3 regions of the Acidovorax sp. AC410 genome follow, and region 1 is predicted to be linked to each of the others. Evidence: predicted binding sites of a transcription regulator. Region 1 holds the regulator's gene; each other region holds the start of a gene.
The links. Region 1 encodes FNR, which switches genes on or off when oxygen is low (the NO sensors DNR and NnrR bind a similar motif). Its sites were predicted from a motif close to TTGATNNNNATCAA; they were not measured.
Positions count from the first base shown of each region.

Region 2: the regulator FNR is predicted to act here: its motif matches at 1,479-1,492, upstream of azu (azurin).
Region 3: the regulator FNR is predicted to act here: its motif matches at 1,900-1,913, upstream of AC0IZS_RS08865 (hemerythrin domain-containing protein).

Region 1 covers NZ_CEEDCG010000001.1:4,286,856-4,291,020, forward strand. Annotated here, with positions in the region: gene AC0IZS_RS19905 (MBL fold metallo-hydrolase) at 75-1,046, shown strand; gene AC0IZS_RS19910 (histidine phosphatase family protein) at 1,018-1,626, shown strand; gene fnr (fumarate/nitrate reduction transcriptional regulator Fnr) at 1,631-2,350, opposite strand; gene hemN (oxygen-independent coproporphyrinogen III oxidase) at 2,523-3,905, shown strand; gene AC0IZS_RS19925 (sulfite exporter TauE/SafE family protein) at 3,908-4,165, shown strand, end outside.
Region 2 covers NZ_CEEDCG010000001.1:6,876,695-6,880,859, reverse strand. Annotated here, with positions in the region: gene AC0IZS_RS31965 (3-deoxy-D-arabino-heptulosonate 7-phosphate synthase) at 1-510, opposite strand, end outside; gene AC0IZS_RS31960 (hypothetical protein) at 514-792, opposite strand; gene azu (azurin) at 917-1,384, opposite strand; gene AC0IZS_RS31950 (diguanylate cyclase domain-containing protein) at 1,580-4,165, shown strand, end outside.
Region 3 covers NZ_CEEDCG010000001.1:1,919,078-1,923,242, forward strand. Annotated here, with positions in the region: gene AC0IZS_RS08855 (heavy metal translocating P-type ATPase) at 1-2, shown strand, start outside; gene AC0IZS_RS08860 (methyl-accepting chemotaxis protein) at 146-1,819, shown strand; gene AC0IZS_RS08865 (hemerythrin domain-containing protein) at 1,974-2,552, shown strand; gene AC0IZS_RS08870 (alkene reductase) at 2,560-3,684, opposite strand; gene AC0IZS_RS08875 (YbfB/YjiJ family MFS transporter) at 3,879-4,165, shown strand, end outside.

The DNA.
Region 1 (4,165 bases):
CGGGTCTGGTGCCATCGTGCCACTCCCCGTTACAGTTGAAAACTCATCAGTTCAACTCAATACCGGAGAGTTTCATGCTGTCACGTCGCCATTTCCTGGGTGCTGGGCTTGCCGCCCCCGCCTTTTACGCTGCGGGCTCGTTCGTGCCCGTGTGGGCGCAGAACGCGCCCAACTTCGGTACGCCCACCTTGCCCAACCCCGGCTTTCGGCGCATGAAGGTGGGCGATGCGGAGGTGGTGGCGCTGGTCGATGGCATCACGCGCCGCCCGCTGGGCGAGGAGTTCGTGAAGAACGCGCCGCTTGCCGAAGTGCGTGCGCTGCTCACCTCGCAGGGCCTGCCCATGGACTACATCGACGTGCCCTACACCCCCTTCCTGGTGCTGGCAGGCGGGCGCAAGATTTTGATCGACACGGGCCTGGGTGAGTTTGGCGGCCCCACCACCGGCAAGCTGCTCGACAGCCTGGCCGCTGCAGGCCTGAAGGCCGATGACATCGACACCGTGCTCATCAGCCACTACCACGGCGACCACATCAACGGCATTCGCAACAAGGCGGGCGCGCTGACCTTCCCCAAGGCCAAGGTGCTGGTGCCGGCCGCCGAGCATGCCTTCTGGATGGACGATGCCCGCATGGCGGCTGCCCCTGCGGGCATGAAGGGCGCCTTCGAGAACGTGCGCCGCACCTTTGCCACCATGCCGGCCGACACGCTGGTGCAGTTCGGGGCGGGCACCGAAGTGGCGCCGGGCATCCAGTCCGTGGCGGCCTACGGGCACACACCGGGCCACACGCTGTTCGAGCTCAAGTCCGCCGGCCAGAACTTCTTTTACGTGGCCGACCTGACCAATGTGCCGGCCCTCTTCGCACGCAACCCCGACTGGGCCGTGACCTTCGACATGGATGCCGAGGCCGCGCGCAAGGTGCGGCGCGAGGTGTTCCAACGCATCACCGCCAGCAATGCCATGCTGGGGGGCTTTCACTTCCCGTTCCCGGCATTCGGGCGCATGGCGGCATCGGGCAATGGCTATGCCTTCCAGCCCGCAGCCTGAAGCGGCCGTTGGCCGGCGCACCGTGCTGGGCGCCGGGCTGGCGTTGACCACGCTGCACGCCTGGGCCGCCCAGGACGCCGAGGCCGAGGCCCTGCTGCGCAAGGGCGGGGTGGTGGCCGCGTTCCGCCATGCGCTGGCACCTGGCACCTTCGATCCACCGGGGTTTCGCCTGGGCGATTGCGGCACGCAGCGCAACCTCAGCGAAGAAGGGCGCGAGCAGGCGCGGCGCACCGGGGCGTGGTTCAAGGAGCGCCAGCTGCAGCCGGCCAAGGTGCTTTCGAGCCCCTGGTGCCGCTGCATCGACAGTGCCACGCTGGCATTTGCCGCCCCCCAGGTGTGGCCCGCGCTGGGCTCGCCGCGCGGCGCGCCGGAGACCACCGGTGCCGGCCACCTGCGCGAGCTGCGCCAGGCGCTGGTGGCCGCCTCGGCCCGGCGCGGGAGTTTCGAGGCCTGGTTCACCCATATGTTCGTGCTGTCCGATCTGGCCAGCACCAACACCAGTTCGGGCGAGGCGCTGATCCTGCGCGCAGACCGCAGCGGCAAGACCGAGGTGCTGGCCCGCCTGCAGGTCCAGGTCTGAGGGGTTAGTTACACGTCTGCGAGTTGACGATGCGCTTCAAGGCATCGGTGTCGAGGATGCGCACATGGCGCTGCTTGACCTCGACGATGCCGTCCTCGGCGAACTTCGAGAAGGTGCGGCTCACGGTTTCGAGCTTGAGGCCCAGGTAGCTGCCGATTTCTTCGCGCGTCATGCGCAGCACCAGCTCGGACTGCGAGAACCCGCGCGCGTGCAGGCGCTGCACCAGGTTCAGCAGAAAGGCGGCCAGGCGCTCCTCGGCGCGCATGCTGCCCAGCAGCAGCATGACCCCGTGCTCGCGCACGATCTCGCGGCTCATGATCTTGTGCACATGGTGCTGCAGGGCCGTGACCTCGCGCGAGAGCTCCTCGATGCGGTCGAACGGCATCACGCAGACCTCGGCATCCTCCAGGGCCACGGCGTCGCAGGTGTGGTGGTCGTTGACGATGCCGTCCAGGCCGATGATCTCGCCCGCCATCTGAAAGCCCGTCACCTGGTCGCGCCCGTCCTCGGTGGCCACGCAGGTCTTGAAGAAGCCGGTGCGGATGGCGTACAGCGAGGTGAACATCTCGCCGTTGTGGAACAGCGTGCCCCCGCGCTTGATCTTGCGCCGCACGGCCACGATCTCGTCGATGCGCTCCAGCTGCTTCTCGTCCAGGCCCACGGGCATGCACAGCTCGCGCAGGTTGCAGTTGGAGCAGGCGACTTTGATGGCAAGCGGGTTCATGGGCGTGGACGCTGGTTGGATGCGCGGGCGGACCGTGTCCGGGGAGAGGAGCGTGGTGGTGGCTGACATGCATCAAATTGTCGCCACTCTGACTCCGTGAACACTTGATCTACATCAAGGTCGGTGGGCAACGGCTGCGGCAAAGTCCTTACCAAAGAAGGATTTCCCCCAAATGACCGCTGTGACGCCCGAACTTCTGAGCCGTTTCGATGTGCCTGGTCCCCGTTATACCTCTTACCCCACGGCGGACCGTTTTGTAGAAGCCTTTGGCGAAGACGAGTATGTGCTGGCACTGGCCCAGCGCAAGGCGGGCACGCCGGGCAAGGCGCTGCCGCTGTCGCTGTATGTACACATTCCGTTCTGCGAATCGCTGTGCTACTACTGCGCCTGCAACAAGATCATCACCAGGCACCACGACCGGGGCGACGTCTACCTGCGCTACCTGGCGCGCGAGGTGGCGCTGCACACGGCCCACTGCGGCACGGGCCAGATGGTGAGCCAGCTGCACCTGGGCGGGGGCACGCCCACCTTTCTGTCGGACGACAAGCTGCGCGAGCTGATGGCGGTGCTCAGGCGCAGCTTCACGTTTGCGCCGGGCGGCGAATACTCCATCGAGGTGGACCCGCGCACCGTGACCCCCGAGCGCCTGGCGGTGCTGGCCGAGCTCGGGTTCAACCGCCTGAGCTTTGGCGTGCAGGACTTCGATGCCGACGTGCAGAAGGCCGTGCACCGCGTGCAGCCGGCCGGGCAGGTGTTTGCGCTGGTGGAGGCGGCGCGCAGCCTGGGCTTCGAGTCGGTCAACGTGGACCTGATCTATGGCCTGCCGCGGCAGACGCCCGAATCCTTCGACCGCACGCTGGAGCAGGTCAAGCAGTTGCGGCCCGACCGCATTGCGCTGTATGCCTACGCGCACCTGCCCGAGCGCTTCAAGCCGCAGCGGCGCATCGTGCCGGCCGAGCTGCCGGCGGCGCCTTCCAAGGTGGCCATGCTCTCGCGCTCGCTGCAGCAATTCATGGACGCGGGCTATGTGTATGTGGGCATGGACCACTTCGCGCTGCCCACCGATGCGCTGGCCGTGGCCAAGCGCCAGGGGCGGCTGCACCGCAACTTCCAGGGCTACAGCACCCAGCCCGATTGCGACCTGATCGCCCTCGGGGTCTCGGCCATCGGCCGGGTGGGCGCCACCTACAGCCAGAACGCCAAGACCCTGGACGAGTACTACGACCTGCTGGACCAGGGCCGCCTGCCCGTGGTGCGCGGCCTGGCGCTGAACCGCGACGACCTGGTGCGCCGCGCCGTCATCATGGCGCTGATGTGCCAGGGGGAGCTGCTGTTCGAATCCATCGAGGCGGGCTGGCTGATCGACTTCCGGCGCACCTTTGCGGCCGAACTGGAGCAGCTCGAAGGCATGCAGGAGCAGGGCCTGGTCAGCGTGACCCAGGAGGGCATCACCGTTTCGGCCATGGGCTGGTTCTTCGTGCGCGGCATCGCCATGGTGTTCGACCGCTATTTGCAGGCCGACCGCAACCGGGCCCGCTTTTCAAGAATCATCTGACCATGCTGACCACCCTGGGCTGGACTGCGCTGCTGATGGGGCTGGCCGGCGGCCCGCACTGCCTGGCCATGTGCGCGGCGCCTTGCGGGGCGCTGGTGGGGCAGGGCGGGGAACAACCCGTTCGCTGGGCCGGGCCGGTCGGTGCAGGGCTTGCCGTGGCCCCTGTCGCACCCTCCTTCTCCTTGGCGCGATCCATCGCTTTCCATGGCGGGCGGGTGGCCGGCTATGCGGGTCTGGGCGCGGCCGCTGCGACCGCGATG
Region 2 (4,165 bases), 2.6 Mb from region 1:
CAGCTGCGGCATGGCGAGCAAGCGCCGTGCGGTGGCTGCAAGCGCATCCCACTGCGCCGAGGCGTGGTCTGCATGCAGCTGCGCCAGCGCCTCGCGCTGGAGGCCTGCGGTGCACTGAGGGAGTTTGGCGGGATGCGCAACGGTGTTGACGATGCTGCGCAGCTCGCGCTCGTCCTTCTCGGCATGGGCCTGCAGGGCCATGGCCTCGCGCACCGGGGGCGCGTGGTGCGCGAGCACCATGGCCTGGTAGGCAGCATCGCCACTGTCCGCGCGCAGGGCATCCCCGATCAGGCGCGCCAGCGAGCCAGTGAACAGGCGCTGGGTGGCCGCATCGGGCGGCTGTGCATGCTGCGCAGCGCTGCGTGCCTGGTCGATGGCCATGGCCAGCGCGGTGGCGGAGCTGGTCTCCAGCCGTTGCGCGCAGGCTGCCGGCGCTGCGGGCAGGCGGTAGCGGCGCATGACCGTGCGCAGCACCTGTTCGAGCAAGGCAGGGTGGGGCAGCGGGGGCACGAATCAGGCGCCGCCGTTACCGCCCACCGGCGTGTCCGGGCCGGCACCCCGGTGGGTCTTGGTCCAGTCGTAGGGTGTGCCGTCGGGCAGCAGCCGGGCCTCTACCGTGTTCACGCCAGGCCGGCCCACGCTCTCGGCCAGCTCCGTCGAGAGGCTCACATGGCGTTTGCCGGCCTTGCGCCGGGCCTCGCAGAACTGCAGGGCGGGCGCCAACTCGTGGGCGCCAAACGCCTGCATGGCGGCCACTCCGGGCGCTTCTTGCCAATAAACGACGATGCTCATGCGGATCCGGGCTTTCTTCTGGGTTGCGTGCGGTGTATCCCGCCGATCGTGCCAGAAAGCTGAACCGGCTACCGGGGCGCTTGTCCGACCGCGCCCGAATGCCGTGCGCCCGGCCATGCCACCGTCACTTGGCCAGCGCCAGCGTGCCCTTCATCAGGCTCGAATGCCCGGGGAAGGAGCAGAACCAGGCGTAGGCCTCGCCCGCCTTGAGTTTGGCCACGTCAAAGGCCACCACATCGGCCTCGCCGCCGCCGATGACCTTGGTGTGCGCGATCACGCGGGTATCACCCGCCTTGACATAGGCCTTGTCGACACCGGCCGCGATGCCGTCGGCGGCCGTGCCCTGGGCGTCGGCTGCCTTGGTCAGCACCCAGTTGTGGCCCATGGCCGTCTTGGGCAGCTTGCCCACGTGCTTGAGCTTCACGGTGAACTGCTTGCAACTGGCGGGAACGGCGATGCTCTGCTTGTTGAACTGCATGGCATCGTTGCCTTCGATCTCCACATCGCAGGTGGCGGCCAACGCCGGGCCGGCAAGCAGGGCGGTCAGCAGCACGGCGGCGGCATTCTTCTTCATCATCATCCTGGTCGTCATCTTGCATTGCTCCATCGGTAAAAAAGCGGTGTCGTGGCCCCCGCGGTAGCGGGGGGTCTGGCGATGAGTGGACCATCGGTGGCCGCCGGGCCCCATGATGTGCGTCAAAGCGGGTGCGTTCTCGCTCGGCAATATTTACGTGAGGGCAGGGGAGCGCCCGATATTTCGGGGCCCCGGCTTGAGCTAGCATGGGCCATGGCCGAGAATTTCGCACCCCCGACCGCGCGCGCCGAGCACCCCGGCCGCCGGCTGGCGGCATTGCTGACGGGGGCCAACACCCTGCTCGCGGCGCTGCTGTGCGGCCTGGTGCTGTGGGTGCTGTCCTCGTCGCGGCAGAACCACGAAGAGCGTGCCCGCACCACGGCGGAAAGCCTGGTGGCGATCACCGGGGCCAACGTGGGCTCCGAACTGGGCCTGATCGATGCGGTGCTCAGGATGACGCTGGACGACCTCCTGCGCAGCGGGTTTGGCACCCGTGCGACGGACGACGACATCCAGCGCCTGCTCGGCGAGCGGCGCAGCCTGCTCGTGGGCGCCGAGGGCTTTCGCCTGGCGGATGAGAAGGGGGCAGTGCGGTGGGGCAACCTGGAGGCCGGGGCGCCGGTGGCCGACATCTCGCACCGCGCCTTCTTCCAGCAGGCCCGGCAGGCCACCTCGGGTGATCCCATTGTCTCCAGGCCCGTGGTGTCGCAGATCTCGGGCAACTGGGTGATCGTCATCGCGCGGCCTCTGGCCGTGGACGGCAGGTTCGCCGGGGTCCTGTACGCGACCATCCGGGTGGACCACTTTGCACAGATGTTCCACGGCTACGAGCTGGGTGAGCGCGACGCCATCACGCTCAGGACGCGGGACCTGCGTTTCGTGGCATGGATGTCGCCCGGGAACGAGGTCCATGTCGAGATCGGATCGACCCAGGTCTCCGACGAGCTGCGGGCTACCCTGGCGATCAAGCCTTCATCCGGCGTCTACACAGCCGCTTCTGCGACCGATGGCGTGGAGCGGACGGTCGCCTACCGGGAAGTGCAGGGCTGGCCGTTCATCGTCTTTGCAGGGCTCAACAACCAGCATTTCTTCCAGCCCCTGGCGCAGGAGGCACGCACGCTGTCGCTGATGGCGGGGCTCATGTGGCTGCTGAGCTGCGCTGCCGCCGTCGTGGTCTACCGGCTGGGGCTGCGCGAGCTGGGTACCCTGCGCGCCCTGGGGGCGCAGAGCCGGCGCACGCAGATCCTTTTGCGCGTGGCCGGTGACGGCATCCACATCATCGACCGGCAGGGTCATCTGGTCGAGATGAGCGATTCGTTCGCGCAGATGCACCGATCCTCCCGGGAGGGGCTGCAGGGCACGCATGTGTCCACCTGGGACGCCAACCAGAACGAGGCGGCCATCCGCACCTGGCTGGCCAAGGTGGGTGATGGCGACCGGCAGCGCGTGGAAGTTCAGCACCGGCGCGCGGATGGCCAGGTCATCGACGTCGATTTGCACTGGCATGCGGTGGACATCGACGGGCAGTTGCTGATCTTCGGCTCCGCCCGGGACATCACCGACAGAAAGCGCCTGCTGAAGAGCCTGGAAGAGTCTGCGGCGCGCATCCGCGACCTGTATGACCACACCCCCTGCGGGTATTTTTCGCTCGATGCCGAGGGCTGTGTCGTACACATCAATGCCACCCTGCAGCAGTGGCTGGGCAGCACGCCCCTGGATTCCCATGCCCGCTTCAGCGAGCTGCTGCAGGGCGAGCACCGCCAGCGCTTTCATGACCACTTTCTCATGCTCACCCTGCAGGAGCGGGCGCCCGAGATCGAGGTCGAGCTGGCGCCGCCGGGCGCCGCGCGCCGCTTCGTGCGCATCAACTCCACGGCCGTGCGCGATGGACAGGACGGGCAGGGCAACTTCCTGATGAGCCGCACCGTGGCGGTCGATGTGACGGCGCAGCACGCAGCGCTGCGCCAGGTGCAGGCCCTGCTGCACGAGCAGTCGGCCATGCTCAACAGCGACCTGGTGGGCATGCTCAAACTCCGCGGCCGCACCATCACCTGGAAGAATGTCGCCATGGAGCGCATGCTGGGCTATGGGCCGGGTGAACTCGGGGGGACCGAGGTCCAGGCCCTGTATGCGCGCGGCGAGGACTACCGCCACGTGGAAGAGGCCGCCGCGCTGCGGCTGGGCCGGGGCCAGAACTACCGCACCGACGTGCGCCTGCAGCACAGGAGCGGCGAGGCCATCTGGGTGGACCTGAGCGGCGTGCGCCTTTCCGACAGCGAGACCTTCTGGATGGCGGTGGACATCTCCTCAGCCAAGCGGGCGCATGCGCAGATCACGCACGTGGCCTTCCACGATGCACTCACGCAGCTGCCCAACCGCCTGCTGCTCGTGGACCGCCTGCGCCAGGCCCTGGCGGCGGCGCAGCGGGCCGGCCACGGGGTGGCGGTGTGCTTTGCTGACCTGGACGGATTCAAGGCCGTCAACGACCAATTTGGGCACGAGGCGGGCGACCAGCTCCTGGTCGAACTGGCCCGGCGCATCTCCGGCAGCATCCGCGCATCGGACACGGCGGCGCGCATCGGGGGTGACGAGTTCGTGCTGGTCCTCACGCCCGTGGCCGGGGATGAATGGCGTGCCGTGCTCGATCGGCTGATGCAGGCGGTTTGCCAGCCCGTGCACCTGCCGGGCTCCGGAGCGCCGGTGCGGGTCGGCATGAGCATTGGCGTCGCGCTGTCGCAGGGCCGGCTCGATGCGCAGGAACTGCTGGTCGAGGCGGACGAGGCCATGCTGCAGGCCAAG
Region 3 (4,165 bases), 2.4 Mb from region 1:
GATAAACACGTATGGCGCATGGTCACACATGTCTGGCAAACTGCAACGTTTTGTTGCAGTCGGGCGGACAACGGGGGCAGGGTCCTTGTATGAGGATCCCTTGCAGTTCGGCACCGGCATACATACCAATTGAAGGATGACAGACATGAATCTATTCGCGCTCATGCGGCAGTTCACCATTCGGTTCCGAATGCTGGGCGCCATTGCCGTGGTGCTGGGGTTGCTGGGGCTTCTGGGCGGGGCCGGTATGCTGGGCATGTTCCGCATCCACGCCCTGTCCGAGGACTTCATGGCCAACTCGTTCGCCGAGGTGGGTTACATGGCCGAGTTGCGCGGCGAGATGGGGACCATCCGCCAGCTGGAAAAGGACATGATCATCGGCTACGAGAAGCCCGAGGTCGTGAAGACCGTGCACACCAAGTGGCTGGCCAGCCAGGACAAGGCCAAGAAGATCGCAGGCCAGTTCCTCGAAGGGCCGGAAGACAGCGACAACCCCGTGGTGCGCGACATCATCAAGCGCCTGGACAGCTACCGCGAGCAGTTTGCCCATGTGGCGCGCCAGCTCGAAGCCGGCGGCTACGACACGGCCACCATCGCCAACCGCATGAGCGGCAAGGCCGTGGCCGAGTTCGACCAGGCCGACAAGCTCATGGCCCAGCTCGACACGGTGCTGCGCACCGAGGTCACCAATGCCGTGGAGCAGCAGGACAAAGTGACCAGCCAGACCAAGTGGCTGTTCGTGCTGGCGGTGCTGATCACGGTGGTGGTGGTGGTGCCGCTGACGCTCTTGAACATGATGTCCATCTGCAACCCGCTGGCCGATGCGCGCCGCATGGCGCAGGCGATTGCCGGCGGTGACCTGTCGCAGCCCATCGTGGCCGACGGCAAGGACGAGGTCGCCGATCTGCAGCGCGCGCTGGGCGACATGCAGCAGGGCCTGGGCGCCCTGGTGGCGCAGGTGCGCGATGCCAGCGGCAACATTGCCACGGCCAGCCAGGAGATCGCCACCGGCAACCAGGACCTGTCGCAGCGCACCGAGCAGACCGCCAGCAACGCGCAGGAGGCCGTGGCCTCGCTGTCGCAGCTGACCTCCACCGTGCAGCAGACGGCATCGTCCTCGCAGATGGCCAACCAGCTGGCGGCCTCGGCATCGAACACCGCCACACGCGGTGGTTCGGTGGTGCAGCAGGCCGTGGCCAGCATGCAGGAGATCTCGGCATCGAGCCGCAAGATCGGCGACATCATCGGCCTGATCGACTCCATCGCCTTCCAGACCAACATCCTGGCGCTGAACGCCGCTGTGGAAGCCGCCCGTGCCGGCGAGCAGGGCCGCGGCTTTGCCGTGGTGGCTAGCGAAGTGCGCAGCCTGGCCCAGCGCTCGGCCGCTGCGGCCAGCGACATCAAGGGCCTGATCCACAACAGCGTGACCGCCGTGGACGGCGGCGTGCGCCACGTGGAAGACGCGGGCACGGCCATGAAGGAGATCGTGGCCAGCGTGCAGCGCGTGGGCGACATCATCGGCGAGATCACGGCGGCCGCCACCGAGCAGTCGGCTGGCATCGGCCAGGTGAACCAGTCGGTGGGCGAGATCGACCGCATGACGCAGCAGAACGCGGCCCTGGTGGAGGAGTCCGCTGCGGCGGCCGAGTCGCTGCGCGAGCAGGCGGCGCGCCTGTCGGAAGTGGTGCAGCAGTTCCAGCTGGCCGAGTCGATGGGCCATGGTGGCCATGGCGGTCACAGCGGCGGCCCCGTGGCCCAGCCCCAGCAGCATGCATCGCTGCGTGCGCCAACGGGCTCGCGCCAGTTGCTGGCACGCTGACGCCACGCCGTCTTCAGCCCCACGACAAGGCCCCGCACGCTTCGGCGAGCGGGGCTTTTTTCATGGGCGCTCGGTTTTCATTGACCTGTGTCAGGTCGGTCCGGGCGCCTGCATGTCACGCTTGGGCCTGTTGGAATTATTTGGGAGCAAGGCCATGCCTCATGCCAGTGTGCGGACCATTCGCGACGAGCACGCGTCGCTGGCAGCGGTGCTGCGCTCGCTGCAACTGATGCTGGAGCGGGGGCCCGCCGATGCGCCGGCCGCGTTCTTCGACGTGATGCGCGCGATGCTGTTCTATATTGATGAATTCCCGGAGAGGCAGCACCACCCCAAGGAATCGCAGTGGCTGTTTCCGCGCGTGGCCGAGCGTGCGCCCGAGGCAGCTGCCGCCATCGCACAGCTCGAGCGCGAGCATGTGGGCGGCGAGGCCGCAGTGCGCGAGCTGCAGCACCTGCTGCTGGCCTGGGAGCTGTTGGGGGACACGCGGCGCAGCGCGTTCGAGGAGGCCCTGCACCGCTATGTGGCCTTCTACCTGGAGCACATGCGGATCGAAGAGACCGTGGTGCTGCCCGCGGCCCATGCGCACCTGGATGCGCAGGACTGGGCGGCCGTGGATGCGGCGTTTGCCACCAACGTCAGCCCCCTGGCGCAGGGCCCGGCCCGCGATGGGGCCTATGACCGACTGTTCACCCGCATCGTGATGCGGGCCCCCAATCCCATAGGACTGGGGTAGGCCGGATTCACGCCGACTGGAGCGTCGGGTAGTCGGTGTAGCCCTTCTCGCCGCCGCCGTAGAAGGTGCTCTGGTCCCAGGCGTTGAGCGGGGCCTTCTTGCGCAGGCGCTCGACCAGGTCGGGGTTGGCGATGTAGAGCTTGCCGAAGGCCACGATGTCGGCCGAGCCGTCGGCCACGGCCTGCTCGGCCAGGGTGGCGTCGTAGGCGTTGTTGGTCATCCAGGCACCCTTGCCGCCGGCTGCGCGGTAGGCGGCCTTGAGGGCCGCGTAATCGAAGGGGCGCTCGGGCAGCTCGCGCGGGCCACCGGTGGCGCCTTCGATGATGTGGATGTAGGCCAGGCCCAGCGGGGCGAGCTGGCGCACCACGTAGTCGAACAGGGGCTGGGGGGCCGCGTCCACGATGTCGTTGGCGGGCGTGACGGGCGAGAGGCGGATGCCGACCTTGCCGCCACCCACGGCGTCCACGGCGGCGCGCGTGGCTTCGAGCAGCAGGCGGGCGCGGTTCTCGATGCTGCCGCCGTAGTCGTCGGTGCGCTGGTTGGCGCCGGTCTTGAGGAACTGGTCGAGCAGGTAGCCGTTGGCGCCATGGATCTCCACGCCATCGAAGCCGGCGGTTTCCACGGCGTTGCGGGCCGCCGCCGCATAGGCGTGCACGATGCCGGGCAGTTCCGAGGCGTCGAGCGCGCGCGGCTGCGAGGTGGGCACGAAGCTGCCCTTGCCGGTCTCGCGGTCGATCAGGTAGGTCTTGGACTTGGCGATGAGGGCCGAGGGCGCCACCGGTGCGCCGCCATCGGGCTGCAGGTCGTTGTGCGAGATGCGGCCCACGTGCCACAGCTGGGTCACGATCTTGCCGCCGGCCTTGTGTACAGCGGTGGTGACCTTCTTCCAGGCATCGAGCTGCTCGGTGCCGTACAGGCCCGGCACGTCGGCATAGCCCTGGCCCTGGTGGCTGATGGCCGTGGCCTCGGTGATCAGCAGGCCGGCGCTGGCGCGCTGCGCGTAGTAGGTGGCGGTGATCTCGGCCGGCACGGCATTGGGTGCGCGGTTGCGCGTGAGCGGCGCCATGGCGATGCGGTTGGCCAGCTGCAGGTCACCGACCTGGATGGGATCGAAAAGCGAAGGTGTGGACATGCGGTGGTGCTTTCTTTCGTGCGGAGGTCGCAAGGACCGGAAATGACGGACAAGCGTATTCGCAATCGGCAAAGGCTGCAGTGGGCTGGCGCAACACAGGGCAAGGCATTTGTGTTATCGAAAGGCGCGGCGGGCCTGGCACGGGGAAAGGTCGGCGACAGCGCCGTGGGCCCATGCCCGGCACAATGGCCGCCATGAGCACCGTTGTTCCCGCGTCTTCGTCCGCCCTGCTGCGCAACGGCCTGTGGCTGGCCGTGGCCCTGTCGATGGGGGCGGCCGTGTCGCTGGGCATCACGCGCTTTGCCTACGCGCTGCTGCTGCCGCCGATGCGTGCCGACCTTTCCTGGTCCTACACGCTGGCCGGGGCCATGAACACCGTGAACGCGCTGGGCTACCTGCTGGGCGCCCTGGCCACGCCGATGTTGCTGCGCCGCTTTTCGCCCGGCACCCTGCTCGTGGCGGGGTCCGTGCTGGCCACGGT